DNA from 3 places in the Mesorhizobium sp. P160927 genome. Region 3 is predicted to be linked to each of the others. Evidence: predicted binding sites of a transcription regulator. Region 3 holds the regulator's gene; each other region holds the start of a gene.
The links. The regulator LexA, encoded in region 3, represses DNA repair genes until DNA is damaged. The targets are predictions, from matches to a motif close to TGTTCNNNNTGTGTTCNG.
Positions count from the first base shown of each region.

Region 1: a site for LexA is predicted at 1,937-1,954, ahead of AC3CB8_RS01690 (helicase-related protein). Genes of this name have one in related genera too.
Region 2: a site for LexA is predicted at 2,658-2,675, ahead of AC3CB8_RS04495 (YifB family Mg chelatase-like AAA ATPase). Genes of this name have one in related genera too.

Region 1 covers NZ_JBYMDW010000001.1:324,564-334,727, reverse strand. The annotation lists gene AC3CB8_RS01690 (helicase-related protein) at 1-1,771, opposite strand, end outside; gene AC3CB8_RS01685 (hypothetical protein) at 2,086-2,304, opposite strand; gene phbB (acetoacetyl-CoA reductase) at 2,497-3,222, opposite strand; gene AC3CB8_RS01675 (acetyl-CoA C-acetyltransferase) at 3,329-4,507, opposite strand; gene AC3CB8_RS01670 (hypothetical protein) at 4,594-4,722, shown strand; gene phaR (polyhydroxyalkanoate synthesis repressor PhaR) at 4,804-5,412, shown strand; gene AC3CB8_RS01660 (citrate/2-methylcitrate synthase) at 5,433-6,575, opposite strand; gene AC3CB8_RS01655 (citrate synthase/methylcitrate synthase) at 6,669-7,757, shown strand; gene AC3CB8_RS01650 (patatin-like phospholipase family protein) at 7,977-9,107, shown strand; gene AC3CB8_RS01645 (efflux RND transporter periplasmic adaptor subunit) at 9,919-10,164, shown strand, end outside.
Region 2 covers NZ_JBYMDW010000001.1:871,918-882,081, reverse strand. The annotation lists gene AC3CB8_RS04510 (glycosyltransferase family 2 protein) at 1-508, opposite strand, end outside; gene gshB (glutathione synthase) at 727-1,668, shown strand; gene AC3CB8_RS04500 (methyltransferase) at 2,046-2,627, shown strand; gene AC3CB8_RS04495 (YifB family Mg chelatase-like AAA ATPase) at 2,766-4,298, shown strand; gene AC3CB8_RS04490 (class I SAM-dependent methyltransferase) at 4,380-5,000, opposite strand; gene AC3CB8_RS04485 (malate synthase G) at 5,179-7,347, opposite strand; gene AC3CB8_RS04480 (hydantoinase/oxoprolinase N-terminal domain-containing protein) at 7,484-9,526, opposite strand; gene AC3CB8_RS04475 (CDGSH iron-sulfur domain-containing protein) at 9,716-10,164, opposite strand, start outside.
Region 3 covers NZ_JBYMDW010000001.1:4,119,545-4,129,708, forward strand. The annotation lists gene AC3CB8_RS20145 (AMP-binding protein) at 1-1,093, shown strand, start outside; gene kynA (tryptophan 2,3-dioxygenase) at 1,090-1,926, shown strand; gene kynU (kynureninase) at 1,995-3,242, opposite strand; gene AC3CB8_RS20160 (ABC transporter permease) at 3,305-4,228, opposite strand; gene AC3CB8_RS20165 (ABC transporter ATP-binding protein) at 4,234-5,013, opposite strand; gene AC3CB8_RS20170 (ABC transporter substrate-binding protein) at 5,072-6,058, opposite strand; gene AC3CB8_RS20175 (GntR family transcriptional regulator) at 6,208-6,978, shown strand; gene lexA (transcriptional repressor LexA) at 7,387-8,130, shown strand; gene AC3CB8_RS20185 (ComEC/Rec2 family competence protein) at 8,124-10,164, opposite strand, start outside.

The DNA.
Region 1 (10,164 bases), 3.8 Mb from region 3:
CCAGGCGCGGCTTCAGCGCGTCTTCGCCCGAGACCAGCGTGCCTATCGGCGCGCCGATCCAGCGCAGCGTGCCGTCCGAACCGAGCGCGAGATCGCCATTGGCGCAGGCGCCGAAGCGCTCCGCGCGTGCCTCGAACTCGGCGGCAAGCGCCTTTTGCGCGGCAGTGCGCACGGCCTTGGCGTCTTCGCCGCCGGCGGTCTGGTCGGCGGTGAAGCGGAACCCTTGCAACTCGCCGACATGATGGCCTTCGACAAGGACGGTTCCGGTAGGACTGATTTCGGCTTCAGGCATGGTATTTTCTCTAAGGCGCCGCATGAGGACGGAAGTCCTGCGGTCTACAAAGCGTTTCGTCAACCGCTCATGCAGCGCATCCGACAATCTGTCTTCGATTTCGCGCGTCTTTTCCTGCCAGTGTGCCTGATCGGCCAGCCAGCCGGGCCGGTTCGACACGAATGTCCAGGTGCGGATCTGGGCGATGCGGTGCGACAGCGTGTCGATGTCGCCCTCGGTGGTGTCGGCGCGGCGCACCTGTTCGGCCATGTAGTTCTCGTCGACATGGCCCTGCCGGGCGAGGTCCATGTAGATCGAGGCGATGAGGTCGGCATGCTGGGCAGGCGCGATCTTGCGATAGTCGGGCAGGGCGCAGGCTTCCCACAGCAACGCCACGCGCTTGGCATTGGTGGCGAGCGCGCGGATGTCTTCGTCGCGGGAGAGATGTTCGAGCGCTTGCGCATCGACGGCCGGCAGCGCGCGTGTCAGGCCCTCGACCGGCGCGTTGGTTTCGATCGAGCGCTTCAGCGCATCAAGGCTGGCGAAATCGAATTGGGCGGTGCGCCACTGCAGCACCTTCACCGGGTCGAAGTCATGGCCCTCGATCTTCTGGACGAGATCCTCGTCCAGCGGATCGACCTGGCCGGTGACGCCGAACGTGCCGTCGCGCAGATGCCGGCCGGCGCGGCCGGCGATCTGGCCGAGCTCGGCTGCCGTAAGATTGCGGTACTGGTAGCCGTCGAACTTGCGGTTCTGGGCGAAGGCCACATGGTCGAGGTCAAGGTTGAGGCCCATGCCGATCGCGTCGGTGGCAATGAGATAGTCGACATCGCCCGACTGGAACAGCGCCACCTGGGCATTGCGAGTGCGGGGCGACAGGGCCCCGAGAACGACGGCCGCACCACCCTGCTGGCGGCGGATGAGTTCGGCGATGGCATAGACCTCGTCGGCGGAGAAGGCGACGATCGCGGTACGCCTGGGCAAGCGGGTCAGTTTCTTGGAGCCGGCATAGGCCAGATGTGACAGCCGCGGCCGCGTCACTACGGAGATGCCTTTCAGCAGCCGCTGGAGAATGCCGTGCATGGTGGCCGCGCCAAGCAGCAGCGTCTCCTGGCGGCCGCGCAGATGCAGGATGCGGTCGGTGAAGATATGGCCGCGCTCGAGGTCGCCGGCCAGTTGCACCTCGTCGATGGCAACAAAGGCGGCGTCGGTTTCACGCGGCATGGCTTCGACGGTGCAGACCGAATATTTGGCGCCCGGCGGCTGGATCTTCTCCTCGCCGGTGATCAGCGCCACTTTGTTGGCACCGACCTTTTCGCAGACGCGCGTGTAGACCTCGCGGGCCAGCAGCCTCAGCGGCAGGCCGATGACACCGGTTTCGTGCGCCACCATGCGCTCGATGGCGAGATGGGTCTTGCCGGTATTGGTTGGCCCAAGCACGGCGGTCACGTCGCGGCCCGACAGGATCAGCGGCTCGGTATGTTTCGGCTGGATGTTCATCGGCTCGGAAATAAGGCTTTCTGGCCTCTCGTGGTCGGGAGCGTGCCAGGGTGGCGCGTATGACAGCCGACACATAGGGTTTTCGAGCGCGAAGCGAAAGCAGAATGTTCCGGCAGGGTTCCGCAGACGCCCGCCTCACTCCGCAAATCAGCCCTGCTTAACAGTTGGAACGAGTCTGGAACGAATCAGCGACGAATCGGCGACTCCGCCAGATTCAGCTTTTGTTCACGGCTAGATATGGATTTTGGGACCACGAGTCTCACCACATGCTGAATCGCCGAACTGGCCCGTTTTATGCTGGGCGGGTCCTGCCGTTAACTTCCGCCGGGAACAATGAGGGGAGGCGGTGCGCGCTCGGATAAGCTTATGAAACTGTTAATCTTTCTAAACTCGACGTTAAAGAATAGCAGCTTATCGCGGCCATTAATCTTAACATTGGGCTCAAAGCCGGAACGAATCGGCGACAAAGCAGCGCCGGCCGTATTTTCTGCTTTTGTTCTCTCAATATCTTGTGTTGTGAACAGCTTATCCACCGAGAATCCACAGGCTTAACCACAGGGTTCGCACAGACGCGCCTACCGGCATTAACCTTTGCGTGCCGAATTGGGCCATTGCGTAACAGCACGTCTTCCAGGAGTCAGGCGCCATTTGGAACGGACCGATTTCCGGTCCGCTTACCGCAGGTACTTATGGATCCGCAGCCTTGGACCGCGCGAGCAGACGTCTCAGACGAAGTACTGGCCGCCATTGGCGGTGAGGGTCGAGCCGGTGATGAAGCCGGCATCTTGCGAAGCGAGGAAGACCACGCAGCGCGCGATCTCTTCCGGCTCGCCAAGACGGCCGACCGGGATTTGCGGGATGATGCGCTCGTTGAGCACCTTTTCGTCGATCGCCTTGACCATCTCGGTGGCGATGTAGCCAGGGCAGATGACGTTGACGGTGATGCCCGCGCGGGCGCCTTCCTGGGCGAGCGCCTTCGAGAAGCCGATGTCGCCGGCCTTGGCGGCGGAGTAATTGACCTGACCGGCCTGGCCCTTCTGGCCGTTGATCGAGGAGATGGTGATGACGCGGCCGAACTTGCGGTCGCGCATGCCGCCCCACAGCGGATGGGTCATGTTGAAGACACCGGACAGATTGGTATCGATCACCTCTTTCCACTGCTCGCGGGTGATCTTGTGGAACATGGCGTCGCGGGTGATGCCGGCATTGTTGACCAGCACCGAGACAGGGCCGAGGTCGGCTTCGACTTGTTTGATACCGGCCGCGCAAGCGTCATAGTCGGCGACCGACCATTTGTAGACCGGAATGCCGGTCTGCGCCTTGAACTTCGCCGCCGCCTCGTCGTTGCCGGCGTAGTTCGCGGCAACCGAATAGCCGGCGTTCTTCAAAGCGATCGAGATCGCCGCGCCGATGCCGCGCGATCCACCCGTGACGATTGCAACCTTGGTCATGCATTTCCCCTTCTTGAATCGCCCTGTTGTCGGGCTTGGCAGGCACTGGACTTACCATAGGCACCACATGTGAAACGGGCGGCTTGCGCCGCCCGTCCGAAGTCTATCAGAAAGCCTCCACGCACATGGCGACGCCCATGCCGCCGCCGATGCATAGGGTGGCCAGCCCCTTCTTGGCGCCGCGTCGGCGCATTTCGAAGACCAGCGTGTTGAAGATGCGGGCGCCCGAGGCGCCGATCGGGTGGCCGATGGCGATGGCGCCGCCATTGACGTTGACGATCGCGGGATCCCAGCCCATGTCCTTGTTGACGGCGCAGGCCTGTGCGGCGAACGCCTCATTGGCCTCGACGAGGTCGAGATCCCCTGCCGACCAACCGGCTCGTTCCAAGGCCTTGCGTGAAGCGGGAATGGGTCCGGTGCCCATGATCGCCGGATCGACGCCGGCGGTCGCCCAGGAGGCGATGCGCGCCAGCGGGGTGATGCCGCGCCTGGCGGCTTCCGTTTCGCTCATCAGCAGCGCGCCGGCGGCACCGTCATTGATGCCGGAGGCATTGGCGGCCGTCACCGTGCCATCCTTGTCGAAGGCCGGCTTCAGCTTTGTCATGGCGTCGATCGTGGCGCCGTGGCGGATGTATTCGTCCTGATCGACAACCGTGTCGCCCTTCTTGCCCTTGATGGTGAAGGCGACGATCTCGTCCTTGAACTTGCCCGCCTTCTGCGCGGCCTCGGCCTTGTTCTGCGAGGCCAATGCGAACTGGTCCTGGTCGTCGCGGGTGATCTGGAACTGGCGGGCGACGTTCTCGGCGGTGTTGCCCATGTGGTAGCCATTGAAGGCGTCCCACAACCCGTCCTTGATCATGGTGTCGATCATCTTGTAGTCGCCCATTTTGACGCCGGCGCGAAGGTGCTCGGCGTGCGGCGACAGCGACATCGATTCCTGGCCGCCGGCAATGATCACCTTGGCGTCGCCGGTGGCGATCTGCTGCATGCCGAGCGCGATGGCGCGCAGGCCCGAACCGCAAACCTGGTTGAGGCCCCAGGCGGTGGTCTCCTTGGGCAGCCCGGCAAGGATCGAGGCCTGGCGGGCCGGGTTCTGGCCTTGCGCCGCGGTCAGCACCTGGCCAAGGATAACCTCGTCAATCTCGGCCGGTTCGACCCCGGCACGCGCCAAAAGTTCCTGGACGACGACGGCGCCGAGCTCATGCGCGGGCGTCGCGGCGAAGGCGCCGTTGAAGGAGCCTACAGCCGTGCGCGCGGCGCTGGCAATGACGATGGAAGCGGACATTTTCTTCTCCAGACTTCAAGGGTGTGGTTGTGCCGTTGAGGACTTTTCTTGCCCTTTCCCAACCCCAAGTCAAACCGGAAATCGGCATGGCGCCGATGCGCCGCAAATGGGCCGCGCATCGCGGTGCCGGCGGTCCGGTCGCTGCCGCGCAGCATATTTTGCCTGCCATGCAGCATTATATGATGCCGCAGTGCACAAACTGCTTGGAATTATGAGGCTTTTGCGCATATCCTCAAAAAGGGCGCAATCGTTACCGGCTGCTTACTGAGGCGTGCCGGTGTCCGGGGAGGATGCAGATGGCCGCAAAAGACGACCCTATCATTATCAAGAAATACGCCAATCGCCGCCTCTATAATACGGGGACGAGTACGTATGTGACGCTCGAGGATCTGGCCGAAATGGTCAAGAAGGGCGAGGAGTTCACCGTTCAGGACGCCAAGACCGGTGACGACATTACCCATCCGGTACTGACCCAGATCATTTTCGAGCTGGAGAACAAGGATGGGCAGAACATGCTGCCGATCCCGTTCCTGCGCCAGTTGATCGCTTTCTACGGCGATCAGATGCAGATGATCGTGCCGAGCTTCCTCGAGCAATCGATGATCGCCTTCTCCAAGGAACAAGAGCGGTTCCGCGAGCAGATGAAGGGCGCCATCGGCAAGTCGCCACTGGACGTGATGAAGATGGCGACGCCGATCAAGGCACTGGAAGAACAGACGCGCCGAAACATGGAAATGTTCCAGAACGCGATGCGGCTGTTCACGCCTTTTCCGCCGGCGGGCTCGGCTCCGGCAGCGGCCCCCGCCGAGCCGGCCAGGAAGGAAGCGGCTGAGAAGTCCGACGATCTGCAGCAGTTGAAGGACCAGATCGCGGCCATGCAGCGCAAGCTCGACACGATGTCGTGAGCGCATAGCGCTCACGCGATTTATGGCAGCAATCCCTCATAGCGGCCGCGCGGCCGGATGATGCTGCCGCTCACGATCTGTTCGACCAGATGTGCCACCCAGCCGACGCTGCGTCCAAGCGCGAAGAGGTGGAACGGTGCATCGCGCTTCAAGCCAAGGCCGTGCGCCAGCACGGCCAGGGCAAAATCGATATTCGGTTGGGCGCCGGTCGCCGCCATGGCGGCGGTTTCCAGCGACCGCAATGTTTCGTTGGTGTTGTCGAAGTCCGCCAGAAGCGCCGTGGCCCGGGGATCGCCCTCGGGATAGAGCTGGTGGCCGAATCCCGGCAGTGGCCGGTCGTGGCCAAGCCAGCGCCGGACCGCGGCATCGGCACCATGCCGCATCGCGTCTTCGGCGAGTTGCATCACCGCTTCGCCGGCGCCGCCGTGGCGGGGACCGGACAGTGTCGTCAGGCCGGCCAGCAGACAAGCGGCGGGCGAGGCTCCGGTCGAGGCCGCGACGCGGGCCGCGAAGGTCGACGCGTTGAGTTCGTGATCGGCAAGCAGCACAAGCGCACGCCGGATCGCATCCGCGCCATCGTCGTCCACCGACCAGCCCCGCGCCAATCGCTGGTGCACTGGTTCCGGCCCCGCCTCGGCACCGAGGGCGCTGGCCAGCACGCCGATCGCGTGCGCGGCATCGGTGCACAGCGAGGCAGCATTTCGTCCAAGCGAAGGCCGCGCCTGGCCGGCAAGCGAAGCGAGTTGCACAAACGCCTGGGCGCGGCCGGTCGGGCGCGGCGCATCTGGTGGCGATGCTTCGAAATGGACCGGGCCGGACAGAGCCCAGAGCAGTCCAGCGGTTTCTTCCAGCGTGGCATGGTCGGACAGCGCAACGGCATCCCGGCCCCGATAGATGAGGCTGCCGTGCCAGACGGTCGAAATCGCGGTGACGAGCGACGGCTCGCCCCAGGCGATCGCGCTTTCGGCGATGGCCGAGGGGCTGCGTCCGCGCGCCCTTCGGGTTGCCAGCGCCGCGATGTCGTCGGCGCGGTACTGGCTGCGGCGCGGATCTGCCCGATCCGGGCGCATGCCGATGCGCCCGCGGCTGACATAGGCATAGAGCGTCTGCGGCCTCACCCCGAGCCTTTCCAGCGCCTCTTCCCGCGACAACCATTCGGACATATCGAGCTCGGATATTGATTCTATTGATCAAGATTGATGCTTATGGCGTCCATCCTTATCTCCCACCGGGAAAAGCTTCAAGGAGACAAGGCCATGGCGAATGGGCTCGATGATGTGGTGGCGGCCGAAACCGTGCTGTCCGACGTGGATGGCCTGGGCGGCCGCCTGACGATCCGAGGCCATTCGCTTGGGGACTTGGCTGGACGATGGAGTTACGCCCGGGTCGTCCGCCTGCTGCTGGGCGGCTTCTTCGACGATCTGCCCGGTGACGCCGAACTGGCGGCACGGTTGGGCGAGGCACGCGTCGAGGTTTTCGAACGGCTCGCGCCTTCGCTGCCCCTGCTGGCGCCGCTCGAACTCTACAGCGCCATGCGCGCCGGCATGGCTTTGCTGCCGGATGGCGAAACGCTGGCCGACGCCTTGCGGCTGATCGCTGCGCCCGCGGTGCTGACGCCGGCCCTGCTGCGCCCGCGGCGCGGCGAGCAGCCGATCGCACCCGACGGCAAGGCGAACCATGCCACCGACATGTTGAGGATGCTCAGGGGAACGGTCCCGTCGCCGGCATCGGCAAAGGCGCTCGACACCTATCTGGTGACCGTTTGCGATCATGGCCTCAATGCCTCGACCTTCGCCACCCGCGTCGTCGCTTCGACCCTGGCCGGCCTGACATCGTCGGTGCTGGCCGGGCTTGGCGCGCTCAAGGGGCCGCTGCATGGCGGCGCGCCCGGCCCGGTCATCGACATGCTCGACGCCATCGCCGCGCATGGCGATGCGGCCGGCTGGCTGCGCGACGAGATCGCGCATGGCGAACGCATCATGGGCTTCGGTCACCGCATCTACCGCGTGCGCGATCCGCGTGCCGATGTCCTGAAAGCGGTGGTGCGCACGCTTGGCGGTGAGGGTGACACCGGCAGGCGGCTGGCTTTCGCCGAGACGGTCGAGCAAGCCGCGCTCGACGTGCTTCGGACTGCTAAGCCGCAGCGTTCGTTGCAGACCAATGTCGAATTTTACACCGCTCTGGTGCTGGAAGCGGCAGGGTTTCCGCCCGAGGCGTTCAGCAATGTCTTCGCAGCCGGGCGTGTTGCCGGATGGGTCGCGCATGCGCGCGAGCAGCAGACCACCGGAAGGCTGATCCGTCCGCAGTCACGCTATATCGGGCCTGTGCCGGACCTCGTCGCCTAGCTCCCATTTACCGGGCTTCATGCCCGTTTCGAAAGCTGCGGTTTCTCCCATGCAGCGGATTGGCCTTTCGCATGACCGAAATTTCATGTGATCACGCGACCGTGTTCGTGTTCTTGCCTTGATCCATTCTTATATGCTGCACTGCAACATAAGCTGGCGATAGCTGCTTCCTTCGAATGACGTAGGGGCGGGCCGGCGTATCAGGATGACAGAAACGCCATGACGAAGAACGGCAAGGCGGAGGAAAAGAAGAAGATCAACATCGCTCTCCAGGGTGGCGGCTCGCATGGCGCCTTTTCCTGGGGCGTGCTCGACCGGTTGCTGGAGGATGACAGGCTGGAGATATCGGCGGTGTCCGGTACCAGTGCCGGCGCGATGAACGCGGTGGCGCTGGCTGACGGTTTTGTCAGGGGCGGGGTCGAGGGCGCGCGCAGGAAGCTGGACGATTTCTGGCACGCGGTGGCCGCGAAGGGACGGTTCAGCCCCGTGCAACGCATGCCCTGGGATGTCGCCTGGGGCAATTGGTCTATCGAGAACACGCCGGGCTATGTCTTCTTCGACACCATGTCGCGGGTATTCTCGCCCTATGTCGCCAACCCGCTCGGCCTCAATCCGCTGCGCGACGTGGTCGCGCGGGAGATCGATTTCGGGAATGTCCATGCCTGCAAGTCGATGGAACTGTTCATCTCCGCCACCAATGTCGAGACAGGGCAGTTGCGAGTGTTTTCCGATGGCGAGATCGATCTCGACGCAGTAATGGCCTCGGCCTGCCTGCCGCAACTGTTCCGTGCTGTCGAGATCAAGGGCGTGCCCTATTGGGATGGCGGCTATGGCGGCAACCCGGCGCTCTATCCGTTCTTCAAGACGGCGGCGACCGAGGACGTGCTTCTGGTGCAGATCAACCCGGTGGTGCGCGAGGGAACACCAAAAAGCGCCAACGAGATTCAGAACCGCATCGACGAGATCACCTTCAATGCCGGGCTGCTGCGCGAATTCCGCTCGATCGCCTTCGTCAAGGAACTGATCGCCGCCCGGCGTCTGCCGCATGGCGAATACCGGGACATCCGCATGCACCGCATCGATGCCGACGAGGCGTTCAAGGATCTGTCGGCTTCGTCCAAGGTCAATGCCGAATGGGCGTTCCTGACCTATCTCAGAGATCTCGGCCGCACCGCCGCCAGCGACTGGTTGGAGGAGAACTACGACGCCGTCGGCAAGCATGCCACGCTCGATCTCTCGGGCGAACTCGACGACGGTTTCAAGCCGGTCCGCGGTCCAGCACCGGGCCGCCGGGTCAAGGAGTTTCTTGCAGCGCGCAAGAACCCGGAGGCGGAGCGCCGTCGGGCCTGAGCCCGCCGGCTGGCTCCACGGCAGTGTCGCCGGCAGCATGGCGGGTCTCCGGAGCAGCGCGTGTCCAGCGCTGCTGGCGTGACAGCAACCTTGGCGTGCGGAAGAGCCGTCATCATGCTGACGCCTGCTGCCACTAACGGTCAGATGGCGCCGGCCGGGAGACGTTCGAAGGGGTCGGGTGCGATGCTCGATACAGAATTGCGATTGGGACGAAATACACCCGGTGTTCCCGCACCTGTCTCGCGCCGGGCCCTATGTCGCGCGTATCGGGACGCGATGGTCCAGGACGTAATAATGCGGGCGCATTGGCGTTTTCAGCATCTGGTTCGACGTCGGTGCATTGGCGGCGGCAAGCCTGATCTGAACGATTGACGTGCCTCTTTTCCGAGCAATTCCAGGCCTTTGGCCCGTGTTGGTGGTGTCTCGGCCATTGCCCCGTCGCCGATCGCGCTGACGCGGATCGCGGGTTCGTGCCTGAATGCGGATCGCGGCTGTATTTCGGAGACGGCCGGACGGGCCTATGGCGAGCCGGGCGGGTCCCCAGCGGTCGACGTTTCAGAGCCGGATCGTGAACCGGCGGCCGGCTTCACCAAGTAGCCTGGCAAGTCACACAGAACCGTTTCATGACGGCCCAACCTTGTTCGGCTACGCAATGCTGCTGCAACTTTGGGACTATATTGCAATGCAACTTTGATGTAGAAGCGCGCTCGCCGATCACGGCAATTTGAACACGGTCAAGCGCGCACCCATATCGGCGACGCGCCCGCGTCATCAGACGCGGTGCTGGCCGACCCGTAGTGGAAAAATGACGATGCCTAAAATCAGGTTTCACAAGCTTGCAGCCATTGTTGTGCTCATCGGTTTCGCGGCGTGGATGGCGACGGGCGAGTTCTCGTCGGTCGGCAGCGTAGCGGCGAACAAGGCCAAGGCAGCCGAAGTCGAGCAGGGCAAGACGCCGGACGCGAGCAAGCCGAAGACGGCGGAAGCCGAACCGAAGGCCCCGCTGCGTACCGTCGCCGTGGTGACGCCGCCGCGCAAGACCTATGCCCGCGCCATC
Region 2 (10,164 bases), 3.2 Mb from region 3:
GCAGACCGCAGTGGAAATCCCCGGTCTTGATGCGGAAGAACAGGCGGCCGACGAAACTTAGCACCGGATTGCCGAGATAGCGGTGCAGGGGCGGCATGGCGCCAGCCTCTATGCCACCCCGGAAGCGGTTGCCCATGACCAGATCGGCGCCGCCGCGCAGCCGCGCCACGAATGCCTCCAGTGCACCGAAATCATAGCTGTCATCGGCGTCGCCCATGATGATGAAGCGACCCCTGGCGGCGGCGATGCCGCCCAGAAGCGCCGCGCCATAGCCCTTCTGCGCCACCGGGACGACACGAGCACCGCCCTGCGCGGCGATCTCCCGCGAGCCGTCGGTGCTGCCATTGTCTGATATCAATACCTCACCCGCTATGCCGGATCGGTCCAGAAACGCCCTGGCCTTGCCGATGCAGACGGCGAGCGTCTCGGCCTCGTTAAGGCATGGCATCAGGATGGTGAGTTCGAGCTGCTGGGTCGAGGCTGCGCGGACGGCAGTGAGCGCGTTCATGATCGTCGTTCCATCGGGTGCCCGGCGCTGCGTCAGGTCGGCCGCTGCATTCGGAGCTTACCGTCGCACGGCAAGGCTTAAGAAAGCGATGACGTCAGTCCTCGTCTTGTCTGCAACCGGCAGACGCGCCTTGCTGATCCCAATGTTCAAAACGTCGCGATTGGCAGAACGCGCCGCGACGCTTATATCGCTTGCGTCGACTACGCTGGGGACCTGCCATGAAGTTGAAAATCGCCGTCCAGATGGACCATGTCTCCACCGTGTCGATCGCCGGCGACACCTCGTTCGCCCTGTCGCTGGAGGCGCAGCGGCGCGGCCATCAGCTGTTCCACTACACGCCCGACCGGCTGTCGATGCGCGACGGCAAGGTGTTTGCCCGCGTCGAGGAGATGACGGTGCGCGACGAAAAGGGCAGCCACTATTCGCTGGGCGAAAAGGTGCGCACCGACTTGTCCGAAATGGACGTCGTCCTGCTGCGCCAGGACCCACCCTTCGACATGAACTACATCACCACGACCCACATCCTCGAGCGCATCCATCCAAAGACGCTGGTCGTCAACGACCCGGCCTGGGTGCGTAACAGCCCGGAAAAGATTTTCGTCACCGAGTTCCCGGACCTGATGCCAGATACGCTGATCACCAAGGATCCGCTCGAAGTCGCCGCCTTCCGCAAGGAGTTCGGCGACATCATCGTCAAGCCGCTCTACGGGAATGGCGGCGCCGGGATCTTCCATATGCTGGAAGCCGACCGCAATCTCGCCTCGCTGCTCGAAATGTTCGGCCAGATGTTTCGCGAGCCCTATATCGTGCAGCGTTACCTGAAGGACGTGCGCAAGGGCGACAAACGCATCATTCTGATCGACGGCGAGCCGGTCGGCGCCATCAACAGGGTGCCGGCCGAGCACGATTCCCGCTCCAACATGCATGTCGGCGGCCGCGCCGAAAAGACCGAGTTGACGACACGCGAGCGAGAGATCTGTGCCCGCATCGGGCCGTCGCTGAAAGAGCGCGGCTTCATCCTGGTCGGCATCGACGTCATCGGCGACTACATGACCGAGATCAACGTCACCTCGCCGACCGGCGTGCGCGAGGTCAAGCGCTTCGGCGGCGCCGACATCGCCAGCCTGTTCTGGGATTGCGTGGAGGAAAAGCGGCAGTAGGCGCAAGCCTCTTTCACAGATCCTAATCAGGCAGCCGGTTGAGTATGGCAACGGCCAACGCTATCAGGCTGACAACCGTGCTGATGGCTGCGCCAATATCCAAAAAAAGCGGCGACGCCAAACGTCACCGCACATCCCTCGCCGTGACACCGGTCTAACGAAACGAAGAGCTAGATACCGAGCCCGACGATGAATGGCGGCACAACCGCCATTCCGCGATCATGCTTCGCGGCCCTGTTTTCCGTTTTCATTTTGTATTAACCATGTTCCGCTTTTGCAACCGGACGCCACCCGGCTGCAACCGGCGCAAACTGCCAGTTCGCGTGATGTTCTCGATTTGACCAAATCCGTCAGACACACACCGATGGGAGAACACGATGAAGATACCGGCAGAGGTTCTGGCCCAAAGCCGTCGGACGATAGAGTCGGATGAGGACTATGCGGTCCATTATGACGAGACCAGGGCCGCGCTCGAGCGCGCCGCGGCGATCGCCGGAGCGGGCGGCCGCATCCTGGAAATCGGATCCGGCCCGGGCCGCGACGCGGACTTCCTGGAGGCCCTTGGGGTCGAGGTCCGGCGGACCGACGCCACACGACGCTTTCTCGAACTGCAGGCCGCGCGCGGCAAGGCAGGCGAACTCCTCGACGTGATCACCGACGAGCTTGGCGGTCCCTACGACGCGGTGGTGGCGCTCGCCGTGCTGATCCATGTGCCTCGCGACCAGATCGACCAAGTTCTGGAGAAGATTGCGCGTTCGTTGCGCCAAGGCGGTGCCTTCGTCGTCTCGATGCGAGATGGTGACGGCGAAACGGGTGGCAAGTACCATAGCGTCGACTGGCGTAGGGACGCCTTCGCGGCGCGCATCGAGGCCGCCGGCATGGAGCTTCTCAGCCACAGCTTCCGCATCGGTAGAAATGAGCAGGGCTGGAACACCTTCTTGGCGATGAGGCCGTCATGATCGGGCGCGAGCCATGCGTTTACTCTACTTTGTTCCTGTAATGTTCTTGCCTTGGGCTGAAATCCGTGGTTGTCTTGCGTTGACGTCACTCGCGGCCCGTTCACAAGGGCAAGGGCGAGCCGGCATCGGGGGCAGACAATGGTGGCGCGGGTTCGTACGGTCGCTTTCCAGGGCATCGAGGCGGTGCCGGTCGATGTGCAGGTGATGATCGCGCCCGGCAAGGTCAACATGCATATCGTCGGCCTGCCAGACAAGGCGGTGGCGGAAAGCCGCGAGCGGGTGCAGGCGGCATTGCATGCGTCGGGCCTGTCGATGCCGTCGAAGAAGGTGACCGTCAACCTGGCGCCCGCCGATCTGCCGAAGGAAGGCAGCCACTACGATCTGCCGATCGCTCTCGGCTTGATGGCGGCCCTTGGCGCCATTCCGGGCGACATGCTGGCTGGCTATGTCGTGCTGGGCGAACTATCGCTCGACGGTACGATCACCGCCGTTGCCGGTGCCTTGCCGGCGGCAATCGGCGCCAATGGCGAAGGCAAAGGGCTGATCTGCCCCTTCGCTTGCGGGCCGGAAGCAGCCTGGGCAGGGCGGGAATTCGACATTCTCGCGCCGCGCAGCCTGATTGCGATCGCCAATCATTTCCGCGGCACGCAGGTGCTGTCGCGCCCGGAGGCCGGCATCCGCGCGGCGGCACGCGACCTGCCCGACCTTGCCGACATCAAGGGCCAGGAGACAGCGAAGCGGGCTCTGGAAGTGGCGGCCGCCGGCGGGCACAATCTGCTCATGATCGGTCCGCCAGGCTCGGGCAAATCGATGCTGGCGCAGCGCCTGCCGTCGATCCTGCCGCCGCTGGCGCCGAAGGAACTGCTCGAAGTCTCGATGATCGCCTCGGTGGCCGGCGAACTCGGCGAAGGCAAGCTGACCGACCGGCGGCCGTTCCGCGCCCCGCACCATTCGGCCTCGATGGCGGCGATGGTGGGCGGCGGCCTGCGCGCGCGGCCGGGCGAGGTGTCGCTTGCCCATCACGGCGTGCTGTTCCTCGACGAGTTTCCCGAATTCACGCCGCAGACGCTCGATGCGCTGCGCCAGCCGCTTGAAACCGGCGACTGCATGATCGCACGGGCCAACCATCGCGTCACCTATCCGGCCCGCATCCAGCTAGTGGCGGCAATGAACCCGTGCCGCTGCGGCATGGCCGGCGAACCGGGTTATCGCTGCCTGCGCGGCGACCGTTGCCGCACCGATTACCAGGCGCGTATTTCAGGTCCGCTGCTCGACCGCATCGATCTCAGGATCGAAGTGCCGGCGGTCTCGGCCAGCGACCTGATCCGGCCCGACCGGGCGGAAAAGAGCGCCGACGTGGCGCTGCGGGTGGCGCGTGCCCGCACCATTCAGCGTGAGCGTTTCGAGCGGCTCGGCGTCAACAGCGCCACCACCAACGCGCATTGTTCTCCAGCCGTCATCGAAACGATCGCCATGCCGGACGCCGCCGGCCTGTCGCTGCTCAAGGATGCCAGCGAAAAACTCGCCTTTTCGGCGCGGGCCTACCACCGGGTGCTCAAAGTGGCGCGCACGCTCGCCGATCTCGACGCCAGCGAAGCTGTCGGCCGCATCCATCTGGCCGAAGCAATTTCCTATCGCATGAGTTCGGAGCGCGTGGCGCAGGCGGCGTAGGGCCTGCCCGCGGCAGCACACGCATGCACCCCACCTTCACGGCGCCCGTCAATGAAGCTGTCAACAGCCGGTCCGCCTTGCCTATCGCAAGGTCGAGATGAAATGCAGGCGACGGTCGAAAAACACGCTGGCCGGGAACGGATAGAGCGACAGCTTCTCACGCCAGGTGCGGGGTGTGATACCCGCGGCGGCAAAAACGGCGTCCCACTCCGCCTTGGAGAGATAGTTGTAAGGCAGGCGGACATTGTGCCCCTTGTTGCCCACCCAATCCATGAAACGAAGCGTCTGGTAGGCCGCGAAGCCTTCGCGCAGGTGATCCTTGATGACAACGCCCTTGCGCGCCACGCGGGCCGCCTCGCGCACGAGATGGCCCGGGTGGTCGGCATGATGCAGTACATCGACGATCGTCACCCAGTCATAGGAGCCATTCGCGGCGGGAATGGTGCCGCCATCGAACAGTTCGACCGGGATATGGGTTTGCGGCCTGATCAGCACGTCAATGCCGCGAAACGTCAGCCCCGGCTTTTTTTCCATGATCGCCTTGGCGATGGAGCCGTCGCCGCAGCCAAGATCGAGAACGGTGCCGGCCGGGCCCAGTTCGTCGGCCAGCCGCTGAGACAGGATGCGCACGCGGCGCTGGAAAACCGCCCGGTCATGGACGGAATTCAACAGTTTCTTTTCGATCGCCATCGTGTTGGCCATGCCAATGCTCCGTAGCCTTCCAGCCAGCACTAGCTGAAAAAAGCAAAGGAACCGTATCCAGCCATAAGAGCCTGCCGCCTTCGGCACGACATTGCCGCTGGGCTGACGCCGCCGTCTTCGCCGACGCGGACCGGCGACATCCAGTCGGCGCTCCAAACTCTTTCAACGCGACATCGTCCTACCCTTGATGGGCCTTCAGCTCCAGCCTGCGCTTGTGCAGCACCGGCTCGGTGTAACCGTTGGGCTGGCTTGTTCCCTTGAACACCAGGTCGCAGGCGGCCTGGAAGGCGATCGACTTTTCGAAGTCGGCGGCCATCGGCCGGTAGAGCGGGTCGCCGACGTTCTGCAGATCGACGATTGCCGCCATGCGCCGCAAGGAATCCATCACCTGGATTTCCGAGCAGACCTTATGGCGCAGCCAGTTGGCGATGTGCTGCGAGGAGATGCGCAGCGTGGCGCGGTCTTCCATCAGCCCGACATCGTTGATGTCGGGAACCTTGGAGCAGCCGACGCCCTGGTCGATCCAGCGCACGACATAGCCCAGAATGCCTTGCGCGTTGTTGTCGAGTTCGCGCTGGATCTCGTCGGGCGTCCAGTTGGGCCGCACGGCCACCGGCACCGACAATACGTCGTCGAGCTTCGCCTTCGGGCGGGTCCTCAGCGCGGCCTGAACCGCATGGACATCGACCTTGTGATAGTGCGTGGCGTGCAGCGTCGCCGCCGTTGGCGACGGTACCCAGGCGGTGTTGGCGCCGGCCCTGGGGTGGGCGATCTTCTCGGCCAGCATCGCGGCCATCAAATCGGGCATCGCCCACATGCCCTTGCCGATCTGGGCATGGCCGGCGAGCCCGCATTCCAAGCCCGTGTCGACGTTCCAGGCCTCATAGGCGGAAATCCAGGCGGCCTGTTTCATGTCCCCCTTGCGGATCATCGGGCCGGCTTCCATCGAGGTGTGGATCTCGTCGCCGGTGCGATCGAGGAAGCCGGTGTTGATGAACACCACGCGCTCCTTCGCGGCGCGGATCGCTTCCTTGAGGTTGATTGTGGTGCGCCGCTCCTCGTCCATGATGCCCATCTTGATGGTGTTCTGGGCCATGCCGAGCAGGGCTTCGACACGGTCGAACATCTCGACGGCGAAGGCGACCTCCTCCGGGCCATGCATCTTGGGTTTCACGACATACATCGAGCCGGCGCGGGAGTTCATCCGCCGTCCTTTCGGCCCGACATCGTGCAGCGCGATCAGGGCCGTCATCGCCGCGTCCATGATGCCTTCCGGCACCTCGTTGCCGTCGCGGTCCAGGATCGCTGGATTGGTCATCAGGTGGCCGACATTGCGCACCAGCATCAACGAGCGGCCAGGCACGGTCACCGGGCCGCCGGCTGGGGCGATGTAGGCGCGGTCGGGGTTGAGCTTGCGGACGAAACTCTTGCCGCCCTTGCTGATTTCTTCGGCGAGATCGCCCTTCATCAGGCCGAGCCAATTGCGGTAGACGACGACCTTGTCCTCGGCATCCACGGCCGCGACCGAATCCTCGCAGTCCTGGATGGTGGTCAGCGCCGATTCCAGGATGACGTCGGCAATGCCAGCCGGATCGGTGCGGCCGATCTGGTTGTCGCGGTCGATGACGATCTCGACATGCAGCCCGTTTTTCACCAGGAGCACGGCTTGCGGATTGGCGGCGTCGCCGCGATAGCCGACGAATTGCCTGGGATCGGCCAGCGTCGTCGAGCCGGCGCCGGCGCTGAGCTTCAGGGCGCCGTTGGCGACCGACAGGCCGTTGACCCCTGCCCATTTTGCGGAGGTGAGCGGCACGGACTGGTCGAGAAAATCCTTGGCCCAGGCGATGACCTTGGCGCCGCGCGCCGGGTTGAAGCCCTTGCGCTTCTCGGCGCCATCCGTTTCGGGGATGGCGTCCGTGCCATAGAGCGCGTCATAGAGCGAGCCCCAGCGTGCATTGGCGGCGTTGAGCGCATAGCGCGCGTTCATCACCGGCACCACCAGCTGCGGTCCGGCCACGACCGCGATTTCCGGGTCGACATTGTCGGTCGAGACGCTGAAGGCCGGCCCTTCTGGCACGAGATAACCGATCACCTTCAGGAACGCCTTGTAGGCGTCCATGTCGATGGGCGCGCCATTGTCGCGATACCAACCATCGAGCTTTTCCTGCATGGCATCGCGTTTTGCCAGCAGCGCCCGGTTCTTGGGTGCCAGATCATGGATGATGACCGAGAACCCGTCCCAGAAACGCGCCGCTTCGATGCCGAGGCCGGGCAAAGCCTGGTCGACGACGAAGTCATGCAGCTCGCGGGCAATGCGCAATCCGGCGATCTCGATGCGATCGGTCATCAGGCTACTCCAGATGAAAGGCGTTGCGGGGCGTTTGGCATGTCAGGGGGTGCAGGGTCAATTCAGCTTAGGGTGAAGGTGGGGCATTTTGGGCGGTTAGCCAATCTTCCCGACGAGGGGGAGATGGCTCTTCTCCTCACACCGCTATCCTCGGCCTGCCCGAGGCCACCGCCACGATATGCGCTTCGATGAACATGCGCTGCGCTTCGACAGTCGAGACCCGGAACTCCGTCGCCACGTCGATCTCGGCACTGTCGGTGCCGGCATCAAGAGCCCGCTGGGCGACAATCGCCCGCACATCGGCCTCGGCGGCCGCGATCGCCGCCGTCTCGTCGAGGAAATCGCGCACCGTCTCACCCGAGGCAAGCCGGAACAGGCCTTCCGTGGGCTGGCTGACGCGGGCCTCCGCCGAAACCCTGACCTGGCCGACGACGGCGCCAAGCGCGTTGGCGACGTCGGTATCCCGGGGCACGACGCAGTCATTGCCGACCAAGGGCGCCAGGCCGGCATAGTGCAGCGGCGCCGAAGCGCCGAGCCCAATGACCGGCCGGTCGAGCGCGACGCTGAGGCGGGCGATGCCGGGGTGGGCATCGACGGCGCGCTGCACCAGCGCATGCGCCACCGTCGCCGCGCCGTCGAGCCCGTCCTCGGCAAAAGCGGTCTCCAGGATGTATTCGGCCGACCAGCGCGTCAGGGTCAAGAGCACCCGTTCCGAGATCGCTTGCGGGGAGGCCGCGATCGCCTGGCCCCGGCCATCGCGCCTGCGGGCGAACAGTTCGGCGCCAAGCCGGGCGGCGGCGGCATCCCAGTTCGCCTGTTTGCAAAGCACGTGCGCGGCGTCCGACGGGGTGAAGCCCGAGATATGCACCAGCCCGCGCGAGACCAGGCGGTTCAGCGTGGCATTCTGGGCATTCGAGGTCAGCAGCCTGTCGAGGGCAAGCGGCGTCGCGCCGATTGCTTCGTAGAGCTTTGCCTCCGGGGCGGTCAGCCCCGCGGCGAGCCTGTCCGGCACGCCGGTGCGGACCGCGAAGCGGCCGTCCATGCGGCCTGTGTTGGGCGCGCGCAACTGGCGTTCGAGTTCCGCGGTCACCGCCTCGCCATGCGCCATGCCGGACAGCGCCAGCGGCACCAGGCGGCGCGGCCCGAGCAGAATTTTCGGATTGAGCGCGCCATCCTCCAGCATCACTTCGGAATCGCCGCCGAGGCCGAAAGTGCGCATCGCGACCGCCTCGACCATGGTGCGGAAACCACCGACGGTGGCGCCTTCCGGATCGAGCCGCGGCCGGCCGCCATCGAGGACCGCCACGTCGGTGGTGGTGCCGCCAATGTCGGAGACCACCGCGTTGTCGAACCCGGTCATGTGGCGGGCGCCGACCAGGCTGGCGGCGGGACCGGAGAGGATCGTCTCGATCGGCCGCTGGCGGGCAAACGCCGCCGAAACCAGCGCGCCATCGCCGCGCACCACCATCAAAGGAGCGGCGATGTTGCGGGCTTGAAGGAACCCCTCGGTCGCCGCCACCAGCCGGTCGATCATCGAGATCAGCCTGGCATTGAGCAGCGTCGTGAGCGCCCGGCGCGGACCGCCGAGCTTGGCCGATAGCTCATGGCTCGCCGTGACCGGCAGGCCGGTCCTGTCGCGGATCAGCTCGCGGGCGGCGATCTCGTGCGCCGGGTTGCGGGTGGCGAAATAGGCACATACGGCAAAGCCGGACACCGACACGCCGAGTTCCGGCAGCATCGCCTCCAATCCGGACAGGTCGAGCTTGGCGGCGCTGCCATGCACATCATGGCCGCCCGCACAAAACACCACCGGGTCGGTGCCGAGTGCCGTCTTCAAACCATCGCGGGCAAGATCGGCCTCGGAAAAGCCGATCATGACCAGCGCCACGCGGCCGCCCTGGCCCTCGACCAGCGCATTGGTGGCGAGCGTCGTCGACATCGAGACCAGTTTGATGTCGGCCGGATTGGTGCCCGCCTTTTCCAGCACCGCATCGACGGCGCCCGAAATGCCGACGGCCAGATCATGCCGCGTGGTCAGCGCCTTGGCCTTGGCCAGCACCTTGCCCTTGTTCGGCCCCTCCCGCGGACCTTCGGTCTCGGACCACAACACGGCATCGGTGTAGGTGCCACCGGTGTCGATGCCGAGGAAGAGAGGGGCGGGCTTGGTCTTGGCGGTCATTTTGGGCGAAAGTCCGGGCAGATTGTTTGGTTGCCTGCCCTTAGCCGATACCGGCTTGCGGATAAAGCCGGGAGAGATGGGCCAAGGGACGCGGCACTGGCGCGGTGGAGAACATATTGAAAGGTTGGCAAGAGGCGCCCCCTCTGTCCCGCGGGACATCTCCCCCCGAGAGGGAGATTGGCTACCCACCTATCCCACGAACCCAACCTTCTTATGGCTGCCGTCGCAGAACGGCTTGTTGGCCGAGTGGCCGCAGCGGCACAGGAAGACCTTCGTGGTGCGGTCGACCGTGTGGCCGGTGCCGGTAACGATCTCGACATTGCCTTCGAGCTTGAGCGGGCCGTTCGTGGTCGGCGTCGCCCGCAGCGGGCCGTCGCGGACCTCCAGCGCCGGCGTGTCCTTCAGCGCCGGTTCTCCGGTGGCGGCAAAGCCCGCCTTGATATGGCTGTTGTCGCAGAACGGCTTGTTCTGCGAGGCGCCGCAGCGGCAAAGCGTGGCGCGGAAAAACGTCTCGGCACCAAGCACGATCTCGGCATGCACCGCCAGCGGGCCGTTTTCGCGCAGCCGCACGGTGTTGACCACGGGCGGCTTTTCCCGCGGGCCGCCATCCTTGCGCGCATAGGTGATGGCGCCCGAGG
Region 3 (10,164 bases):
CGCCGCCCTTGACAAGCCGGTTACCTTCACCGCCGTCAGCACCGGCCGCGACGATGTAGCCCTGCTCGGCTTCACTTCGGGGACGACCGGCGTGCCGAAGGCGACGATGCATTTCCACCGCGACCTGCTGATCATCGCCGATGCCTACGCCCGTGAAGTCCTGCAGGTGACGCCCGACGACATCTTCGTCGGCTCGCCGCCGCTCGCCTTCACCTTCGGCCTTGGCGGGCTTGCCATCTTCCCCCTGCGCTTCGGCGCGGCGGCAACACTGCTGGAACAGGCGACGCCGCCCAACATGGTCCATATCATCGAGACCTACAAAGCGACCATTTCCTTCACCGCGCCGACCGCCTACCGGGCCATGCTGAGGGCCATGGACGAAGGCGCCGATCTGTCATCGTTGCGCGTTGCTGTCTCCGCAGGCGAGACCTTGCCGGCGCCGGTCTTCGAAGAGTGGACGCGAAAGACCGGCAAGCCTATCCTTGACGGCATCGGCGCCACCGAAATGCTGCACATCTTCATCTCCAACCGCTTTGACGACAGGAAGCCCGCTTCGACCGGCAAGCCGGTGGGCGGTTACGAGGCGCGCATCGTCGACGAGGAGATGCGCGAGGTGCCGCGTGGCGAGACCGGACGGCTGGCGGTGCGCGGGCCGACCGGCTGCCGCTACATGGCCGATGACAGGCAGAAGGACTATGTGCGCGACGGCTGGAACCTCACCGGCGATACCTTCACGCAGGATGAGGACGGCTTCTTCCACTTCGCCGCACGTTCCGACGACATGATCGTCAGCGCCGGCTACAACATCGCCGGACCCGAGGTCGAGGCGGCGCTGCTGTCGCATCCCGATGTCGCCGAATGCGCGGTCATCGGTGCCGAGGACGGCGAGCGAGGCCAGATCGTCGAGGCGCATGTCGTGCTGGTGCAAGGTGTCCCGCCAGACGCAATGACCGTCAAGCGCCTGCAGGACCACGTCAAGGCAGCCATCGCGCCCTACAAATATCCCCGATCGGTCAAATTCATCGCCGCTCTGCCGAAGACCCAGACCGGCAAGATCCAGCGCTTCCGGCTGCGCACGGAGAAGATCAAGTGAGCGAGCCTTACGATCCGGCCTCCGAAGGCGCAGAGATGTCGTTCAAGGAGCGCATGTCCTACAGCGACTATCTGCACCTGGAGAAAGTGCTGGAGGCCCAGACGCCGATGTCCTCGGCGCATGATGAAATGCTGTTCATCATCCAGCACCAGACATCGGAATTGTGGATGAAACTCGCCTTGCACGAGATTGGCGCGGCGATCCGCTCGATCCGTGCCGACCGCCTCGAACCGAGCTTTAAGATGCTGTCGCGTGTCGCCCGCATTTTCGAGCAGTTGAACAATGCCTGGGACGTGCTGCGCACGATGACGCCCAGCGAATACACCGAGTTTCGCGACGCGCTCGGCCAGTCCTCGGGTTTCCAGTCCTGGCAGTATCGCGCCATCGAGTTCATGGCCGGTAACCGCAACCTCGCCATGCTCGGGCCGCACAAGCACCGGCCGGACCTCAGCCAGAAGCTGGAGACGATCCTGGCGGAGCCGTCGCTCTACGATGAAGCGCTGCTGCTTCTGGCGCGCAATGGCTTCGACATCGGGCCGGACGCAAAGCGCACGGATTGGCGCGAGACGCGGACCGAGAACGAAGAAGTCCTGGTCGCCTGGCAGACGGTGTACCGCGATCCGCAGCGCTACTGGATGTTTTATGAACTGGCGGAGAAGCTGGTCGACTTCGAGGACTATTTCCGCCGCTGGCGGTTCAACCACGTCACCACCGTCGAGCGCATCATCGGCCTGAAGCGCGGTACCGGCGGCACGTCGGGAGCCTCCTATCTCAAGAAGATGCTCGAGGTCGTCCTGTTTCCGGAACTGTGGACGGTTCGCACCCGGCTTTGAACTCTCGTTTGGCTCAATTCCCGTGGGAAAAACCGCGTCACGGTTTCCCACGGGAATTGCGCCGCTTTTCAGGTCACCGCCGTCTTGACCGCGAAGCGCGCATCCTGCCAGGCGCCGGTGCGCAGGATATCTTCCAGCACCTCGACCGCCCGCCAAACATCGGCGTAGCCGACATAGAGCGGGGTGAAGCCGAAGCGGATGGTCGACGGCGCACGGAAATCGCCGATCACGCCGCGCTCGACCAGGGCCCGCATCACCTGGTAGCCGTTGGGGTGGAGGAACGAAACCTGGCTGCCACGCTGCTTGCCGTCGCGCGGGCTTTCCAGCTCCAGGCCGTAGGCGCCGCATCTGGCCTCGACGAGCTGAATGAACAGGTCGGTGAGCGCGATACTCTTCTTGCGCACCGCCGCCATGTCGACGTCGTCCCACATATCCAGCGCCCCCTTCAGCGCCCGCATCGACAACACCGGCTGCGTGCCGCACAGGAACCGGCGGATACCGCTGCCGGCCGCATAACCCTGCTCGAAAGCGAAGGGCCGCGCATGGCCCCACCAACCGCTGAGCGGCTGCTGGACCTTATCGTGATGACGCTCGGCGGCGTAGATGAAGGCAGGCGCGCCCGGGCCGCCATTGAGATATTTGTAGCTGCAGCCGATGGCGAAATCGGCATTGGCGCTGTCGAGCTCGACAGGCAGCGCGCCGGCGGTGTGGCAGAGATCCCAGACGATCAGCGCTCCGACCTGATGGGCCTTGCATGTCAGTGCCGCCATGTCGCGCAATTTGCCGGATTTGTAGTTGACGTGGTTGACCAGGATGACCGCGACGCGCTCGTCGATGAGATCCTCAATGGTCGGCGCATCAACGCCCTCAAGCCGCAACACCGTGCCGGGGCGCGTCGAGGCCACGCCTTCGGCCATGTAGAGATCGGTTGGAAAGCTGTCGCCCTCGGCGACGATGACCGAGCGGTCCGGCCGCATGCCGAGTGCGGCATGCAGCACCTTGTAGATGTTGATCGAGGTCGTATCGCAGACCACCGTCTGGCCGGCCGCCGCGCCGATCAGCCGCCCCAGTTGGTCGCCGAGCGCGACCGGCATGTCGAACCAGCCGGCGGTGTTCCAGGCACGGATCAGATCCTGCGCCCATTCCTGGGTCGCGGCTTTCCGCAGCTCGTCGAAGACGGCGGGTGCCGCGGCGCCGAGTGAATTGCCGTCGAGATAGATGACGCCTTCCGGCAAGATGAACCGGTCGCGCATGGCACGCAGCGGGTCCGCCGCGTCCATGGCTCCGACGGCTGCGAGATCGAGCGTTGCACGCATCATTTGTACATTTCCTGGTTATTCACGCCCTGGTTATTTCCGCCTTGGTGATTCACGCCGGGCTACTCACGAATAGCTTCGCGAACCGGTGCGTACCCCCGGCTGCGCTTGAGGCTGGGCAAGGCAAGCATGGCCAGCACGAACAGGCCCGTCGCAAGCTTCAGGTCAGGCGGCGGCATGCCGGCCGCAAGGCAGAACGACACCAGCTGGTAGTAGATGATCGCGCCGGCGAAGGGCGCCAGCAGTTGCCGCCAGACCGTTTGCTTGCCGACGACGGCTTCGCCGATCATCAGCGCGGCAAGGCCGTTGATGAGAATTCCCAGGCCCATATTGACGTCGGCGAACCCTTGCGACTGCACCATCAGCGCACCGCTTGACGCCGAAAAAGCGCTGGCCAGCCCGACACCGCCTATGGTCGCGGCCCAGACATTGATGCCTTGCGCCTCGGCCATGTCAGGATTGGCGCCCACGGCGCGGACGGCAGTCCCCTTCTCGGTCCTGAAGAACATGTAGAGCAGCATGAAGGCGACAAGCGCGAGGAGACCCGCGACGACGATCTTGCTGGCGGGGAAACCCGGCCGCGCGAACGGCACCCAGTCGAACACCGAGGGCGAACCGAAGACCGACAGGTTGGACTTGCCCATGATGCGAAGGTTGATGCTGTAGAGCATCGTCATCATCAGGATGCCCGCAAGCAGCGTGTGGATGCGGAAGCGCAGATGGATGAAGGCGGTGCAGCAGCCCGCCGCGAAGCCGGCGACAAGGGCGGCGGCGATGCCCATCAGCGGCGATGCGCCGGCGGCAAGGAGAACGCCGCAGACGCAGCCGCCCAGCGGAAAAGCGCCTTCGCTGGTGAGATCGGGAAAATTCAGCATGCGAAACGGGATCATGATCCCGAGCACGACAAAGGCCAGGATCAGGCTTTGCGCCAGGGTGACCGGCATGATCGCGACGAAGCTGGCGAGAACGTCCCCAACAAAACCCATGATGATCAACTCGCCAGCAACATGCGATCGGTCTTGACGGAGAAATGGCCGATCAGATCGACAACCGTGACCCTCGCCTTCTCCTGCCCTGTGACTTCCAGGAGCACCCGGCCGGCATCGAGCATGATCACCCGGCTGCCATGGTCGACGGCGTGTTGCATGTTGTGGGTCACCATCAGGGTGGTCAGCTTCAGCGCATTGACGGCGCGCACCGTCGCGCGCATGACGATCTCGGCCGTGCGCGGATCGAGCGCTGCCGTATGCTCGTCGAGCAGCAGCAGATCCGGCGATCCTCCGACAGCCATGATCAGCGACAGCGACTGCCGCTGCCCGCCCGAGAGCAGGTCGACACGGGTATCGAGACGGTTTTCAAGGCCGAGGCCCAATATCGACAGGCGCTCCTTGTAGGACGCCAGCCGTGTGGCGTTCAACCCCTGCCGCAGCGTGCGTTTTTGACTGCGCAGGTCGGCCAGCAGCATGTTCTCCGCCACGGTCATGCTGGCGGCGGTGCCGCGCATCGGATCCTGGAAGACGCGCGCCAATCTTTCGGCACGCTTGTGCACCGGCATCCCTGTCACATCCGCGCCATTGATCAGGATCTTGCCGGAATCCAGCACAAGAGCACCAGAAATGGCGTTGAGCATGCTGCTCTTGCCGGCCCCGTTTGAGCCGATGACGACCCCGAACTCTCCCGTGGCCAAGGACAGGCTGAGACCGTCCAGCGCGACCTTCTCGTCGGCCTGGCCTTTGTAGAACACTTTGCGCGCGGATCGTATCTCGAGCATCGTTCCTCCGTGACCTCGGGATGATGGCGCCGACGCCATCATCCCAGCAGTTCCGATGTTAGTCGACGATGCAGCCGCAATCGGCCATTGAAGCCGGTATCTCGACGCCGAACGCGGCCATCGCCTTGCGCGAGATCGTTGCCATGTGGTCCTTGTAGGCCGGGCGCGACGGCGCGATCGTCTTGGGATCCTTGCCCTTGAGGATCTCGGCGGCGATGTTGCCGGCGTTGATGCCGACCTGGGTGTAATTGACCGCGAAGCTCGCCGGCACGGTGCCGTTGCGGACCGCGCTGTCATCGGAGTTGACGACCGGGATACCGGCCTGGCGGGCGGCCGCTGAGACAGCGGCGATCGCCGGCTGAATCAGGTTCGAGGCCGGGCCGTAGATCACGTCGGCCTTGCCGGCGAACGAAGCGATACGCTGCTGGATGTCATTTACGTTGTCGATGCCGAGCTCGACCACCTCGAAACCGGCGGCCGGTGCCGCCGCCTTGATCTTTTCGACCAAGGCAACGTCATTGGCCTCACCGGGATTATAAGGCACGCCGAAGCGCTTGGCGTTCGGCAGCAGCTTCTTGGTGAAGGCCATCACCGCGGCGACGTCCTGCAGATCGCTGGCGCCGGTCATGCCTTCGTCTCCGGCGTCCCATGATGGCACCAGCTTGGCCGCCACCGGATCGGTGACCGCGGCAAAAACGATCGGAATGCCGGAACCCGCGAGCGCTTTCTTGGCGATCTGCGAGACCGGCGTGGTGATGGTGTAGATCAGCTTGGGCTGCTCGGCCTGCAGCTTGGCGATCATCTGCGGCACCAGCGACGCATCGAAATTGGTGTGGCTCTCCGTGTAGACGACGTCCTTGCCCTCGACGAAGCCGTTATCCGTCAGCGCCTTCTTGAAGCCGGCTATGGCGGCGTTCAATTGCGGGTGCTCGCCGAAATTGGCAATGCCGATACGGATCTGATCGGCCGCGGCACTGCCGGCGCTGACCATCAATGCGCCTGCCAGGGCCAAACCCGACAACCAAGCGGATTTCGACTTCAACATCATTTCCTCCCAGATTTGATCAGGGCCGCTTGGAAACGCGGCTGCTCCGCGATCATGGTCAGTCCGCCGGTCTGTGTCAAACATTATATATAATTGTTGTAGTGACCCAGTATCATATATACTTTTAGCCAGACGACGGATTGATCACGATGCGGGATGAGACGAGTTCCACAAAAACGGAAGCCGCCTATCAGCTGTTGCGGCGCGACATCCTGACCACGCGCCTCATGCCCGGCGCCCCGCTCAAACTGAGTGCGCTGCGCGGCACATATGGCGTCGGTTGGACACCGTTGCGCGAAGCCCTGTCGCGGCTCGAGGCCGAACGCTTGGTCACCGCCATCAGCAATCGTGGTTTTGCCGTGGCTCCGGTGTCGCGGGCCGAGCTGGAGGATCTGGCACGCGCCAGAATGGTGGTCGAGATACCCCTGTTCCTCGAATTGATGGAAAAAGGCGGCAGGGAGTGGGAGGATGCCGTAGTCACTGCCCACTACCGGCTCTCGCGTTGCAAGACGGCGGTCGACGATCCCTCCGACACGGCCGTCGACAGATGGGATGAGAACCACGAGGCTTTCCATGCGGCGCTGCTGAGCGCCGCCACATGCGACTGGCTGTTGCGGTTCCGCTCGACAATCTCGGATCAGTTGCGCCGGCATCATCGCTTTCTTGGTCTGGCGCCGACATTGCGGGCCGCGGCCGGCCTCAAGGACGGCTATGAACAGGCAATGGAGGCGTTGCGCGAAGCGATCGCGATCGAACACCATACCGCGATCATGGAAGCGGCACTCGATCGTGACGTCGAACGGGCCAAGGCGCTGATGACGGCGCATATCGGCTACACACTGCACGTCTATGTTCATAGCGAAGACAGCGGCGCGACCAGATACGCCGCCCGCGCCGGCAGCTTGAAGGGGTCGGGATAACTTCAGCGCTTCCGCGACGCCTATTCGCACGCGCTGGCCGGAGTGCGCCGAACGCCCGGGTCCATGGCCGCCCGGAGCTACCAATGGTTGGCATTTTGGTTTCGTTTCGTTCCGCGAATAATGGATCCATGAAATATACGGTACCCCGTGGGAAGAAGCCTTCCAGATGGCTGATGCCAGCTCCATCGGCGGATAGGCCACAGGCCATTAACCAAACGATTTCAATGTGCCTGCCGATCGCGGAAAGGACCGGTTGCTGACGCCGGCGGGGGCAAAAAACTTCAGACCCCTTAACAAATTCATTAAACTTTAAACGGTTGCAGAACACAACTGGAACAGATAGTGTTTGTTCTGGGTTTGTTTTTTCGATTCTGGTTCAACCTTTCGTTCAATGTCTTGGGGGCCGCCATGCTGACACGCAAGCAACATGAACTGTTGATGTTCATCCACGAACGGCTCAAGGAAAGCGGGATACCGCCTTCCTTCGACGAGATGAAGGAAGCACTCGATCTTGCCTCCAAGTCGGGGATCCATCGCCTGATCACGGCGCTGGAGGAGCGCGGCTTCATTCGCCGGCTACCCAATCGGGCGCGCGCGCTGGAAGTGCTGCGGCTGCCGGACTCGATCGCGCCGGGCCTCAATGCGGCAAAGAAGTTCTCGCCAAGTGTCATCCAAGGCAGCCTTGGCCAAGGCAGTCTCGGACGCCAGATCAGGCCGGCCGCTGCGCCTTCGCGCCTGCCCGCGGCCGGCAACGACGACGATGCGGTTTCAGCCGTGTCCATCCCGGTCATGGGCCGTATCGCCGCCGGTGTGCCGATCGATGCAATCCAGCATCAGACGCATTCGATCTCGGTGCCGCCGGACATGATCATGGGCGGCGAGCACTATGCGCTGGAGGTCAAGGGCGACTCGATGATCGAGGCTGGTATCTTCGATGGGGACACGGTCATTATCCGCAATGCCGACACGGCAAGCCCGGGCGAAATTATCGTGGCTCTGGTCGACGAGGAGGAAGCGACGCTGAAGCGGTTCCGCCGCAAAGGCGCTTCGATCGCGCTCGAGGCCGCCAATCCAGCCTACGAAACACGCATTTTCGGGCCGGACAGGGTCAAGGTACAAGGCAAGCTGGTCGGGTTGATCAGGCGCTACTGAGCCGGCTTTCCATCGGGCTTGTCGGGTTTTTTGTACGGCGGCAGCCCCCTCGCCTCGCGTGAGAATTTTCGCTGTTCGTGCCAGGGTCGGTATGGTCCGTCGACGGCGAATTCGATCCCGGCCCGGGTCGTGGCCGACTGGGGATTGAAGAAGACGGCAGCGCTTCCCTTGCGGGCGAGCTGCCGTTTGGTGACGACGAGAACCAGTGGATTGTGGCAGGCGTCATAGGCGGTCGCGTCGTTCACGATGATCAGGTCAGCGAAAGCGCAGGCTTTCCAGGTGGTCTTGCGGTCCTCGACATAAGCAATGATCGCGCCGGAAGGGTGCCTGGCAAGGCACAGGCCTTCGCGGCAGTAGAAGGGCGATCCCGGCGGCAGGTCGGCGGGACTGGCAACGTCGAATTGCCCGTCTGTCTTGTCGAACATTTCCGGTTTGACGATTGTTTCGGAGATCAGAGCGCGCTTCCAGTTGTCGGTTGCGAATTCGTTCGGACGTTCCCGGTTGACGGCCAGTTCGCCATTGCCGATCGGCAGCGCGACCAGCCGCGCATCTTCCGAGATCAGCACATCGGGCGCGCGCGTGTGCGACACAGTCAACAGGCCGGCGAGCGCGAATGGCAGCGCCGCGAGCCGCAGCCAGGTCGTCGCCATCGTCGCGATAACCAGCGCGACGGTGACCAGCAGCACGGATTGCTGCGAAATCAGCCCGACTCCGTCGACCGGAGAGCGCTCCGATATCCACGCCGACACGGCGATCATCGCCGTCAGGCCCTTGCCCATGAGGTAGAGAGCCGGCCAATCCAGTCCGAATGGCATCAGCAGCGCGCTAGCGACGGCCAGGAACATCACGACCGACACGATCGGCATCACGGCCAGATTGGCGAACAGGCTGAGGGGCGATACCCGCTGGAAATGCCAGATGGCAAACAGTGCCGTGGCGCTGCCGGCGATAATGGACGTCATGGCCAATCCACCTGTCGCCAGCAGGAATTTTCGCGTCAGGAGCCCGGGCAGGGATCGCTTTGGCGGCGGTGGCCTGGTCTTTCCCGCACGGTGATCGGCCCAGCCGGCATAAGCGCCAACCAGGGCCGCGGTCGCGGCGAACGACATCTGAAAGCTTGGGCCGACGACCTCGTGCGGCGAGACCAGGATGACGGCGATCGCCGAGATCGCCAGATTGCGCATGGTCAGCGCAGCGCGATCGAAGAAGACGGCAATCAGCATCACCGCCAACATGATGAAGCTGCGTTCGGCCGCAACGACGACACCGGAAATCATGAGATAGGCGGCGATCGAGAACAGTGCGGCGGCGGCGGCGTATTTCTTCACCGGCCGGCGCGCGGAAAAGTCTGGTAACAGTGCGAAGGCACCACGCAGCAGACCCATGATGGTGCCGGCCACAAGCGCCATATGCAGTCCCGAAATAGAGATGATGTGATAGATGCCGGTACGCCGCATCGCTTCATTGATTTCATCGGGTATGCCGGCGCGCACGCCGACGATCAGCGCCGCCGCGATCTCGCCTTCAGCGCCGCCGACGCTGCCCCTGATGTGGTCGGCGATGGCTTCGCGGGCATTTTCAACGCCTGAGAAAAGGCGAGCCGATAGCGGCATCTCACCGTCAGCGGGGGAAACAACCGTCGGATTGCCGAGGAAGAAGCCGCTGCCGCCGATGCCGGCGAAATAACTGTCGAAAGAGAAGTCGTAACTGTCCGGCCGGACCGGGCCGGTCGGCGGCAACAGTTTGGCGTAGCCTGTGATGAGCGAGCCGGCGGTCATTCCCGGCGGTATCTTGCGTGCGGAAAGCCGGACCCTTTCCGGCGCATAGCGCAGTTTCGGCCGCGCGGTCGAAATCACGTCCATGGTCAGCCGGATGCGGCCGCTCTCCATCTCTTCGAGCGAGACCACGCGGCCGGTCAATTGCGTGGAGATTTCCGAACCCAGCATACGGGTTCCGGCTCGCCATGTTTCGACCTTCGCCGCGAGTAAGCCCAGCGCGCACAACAGCACTGCCATGAAACACAGATGGGTTTTC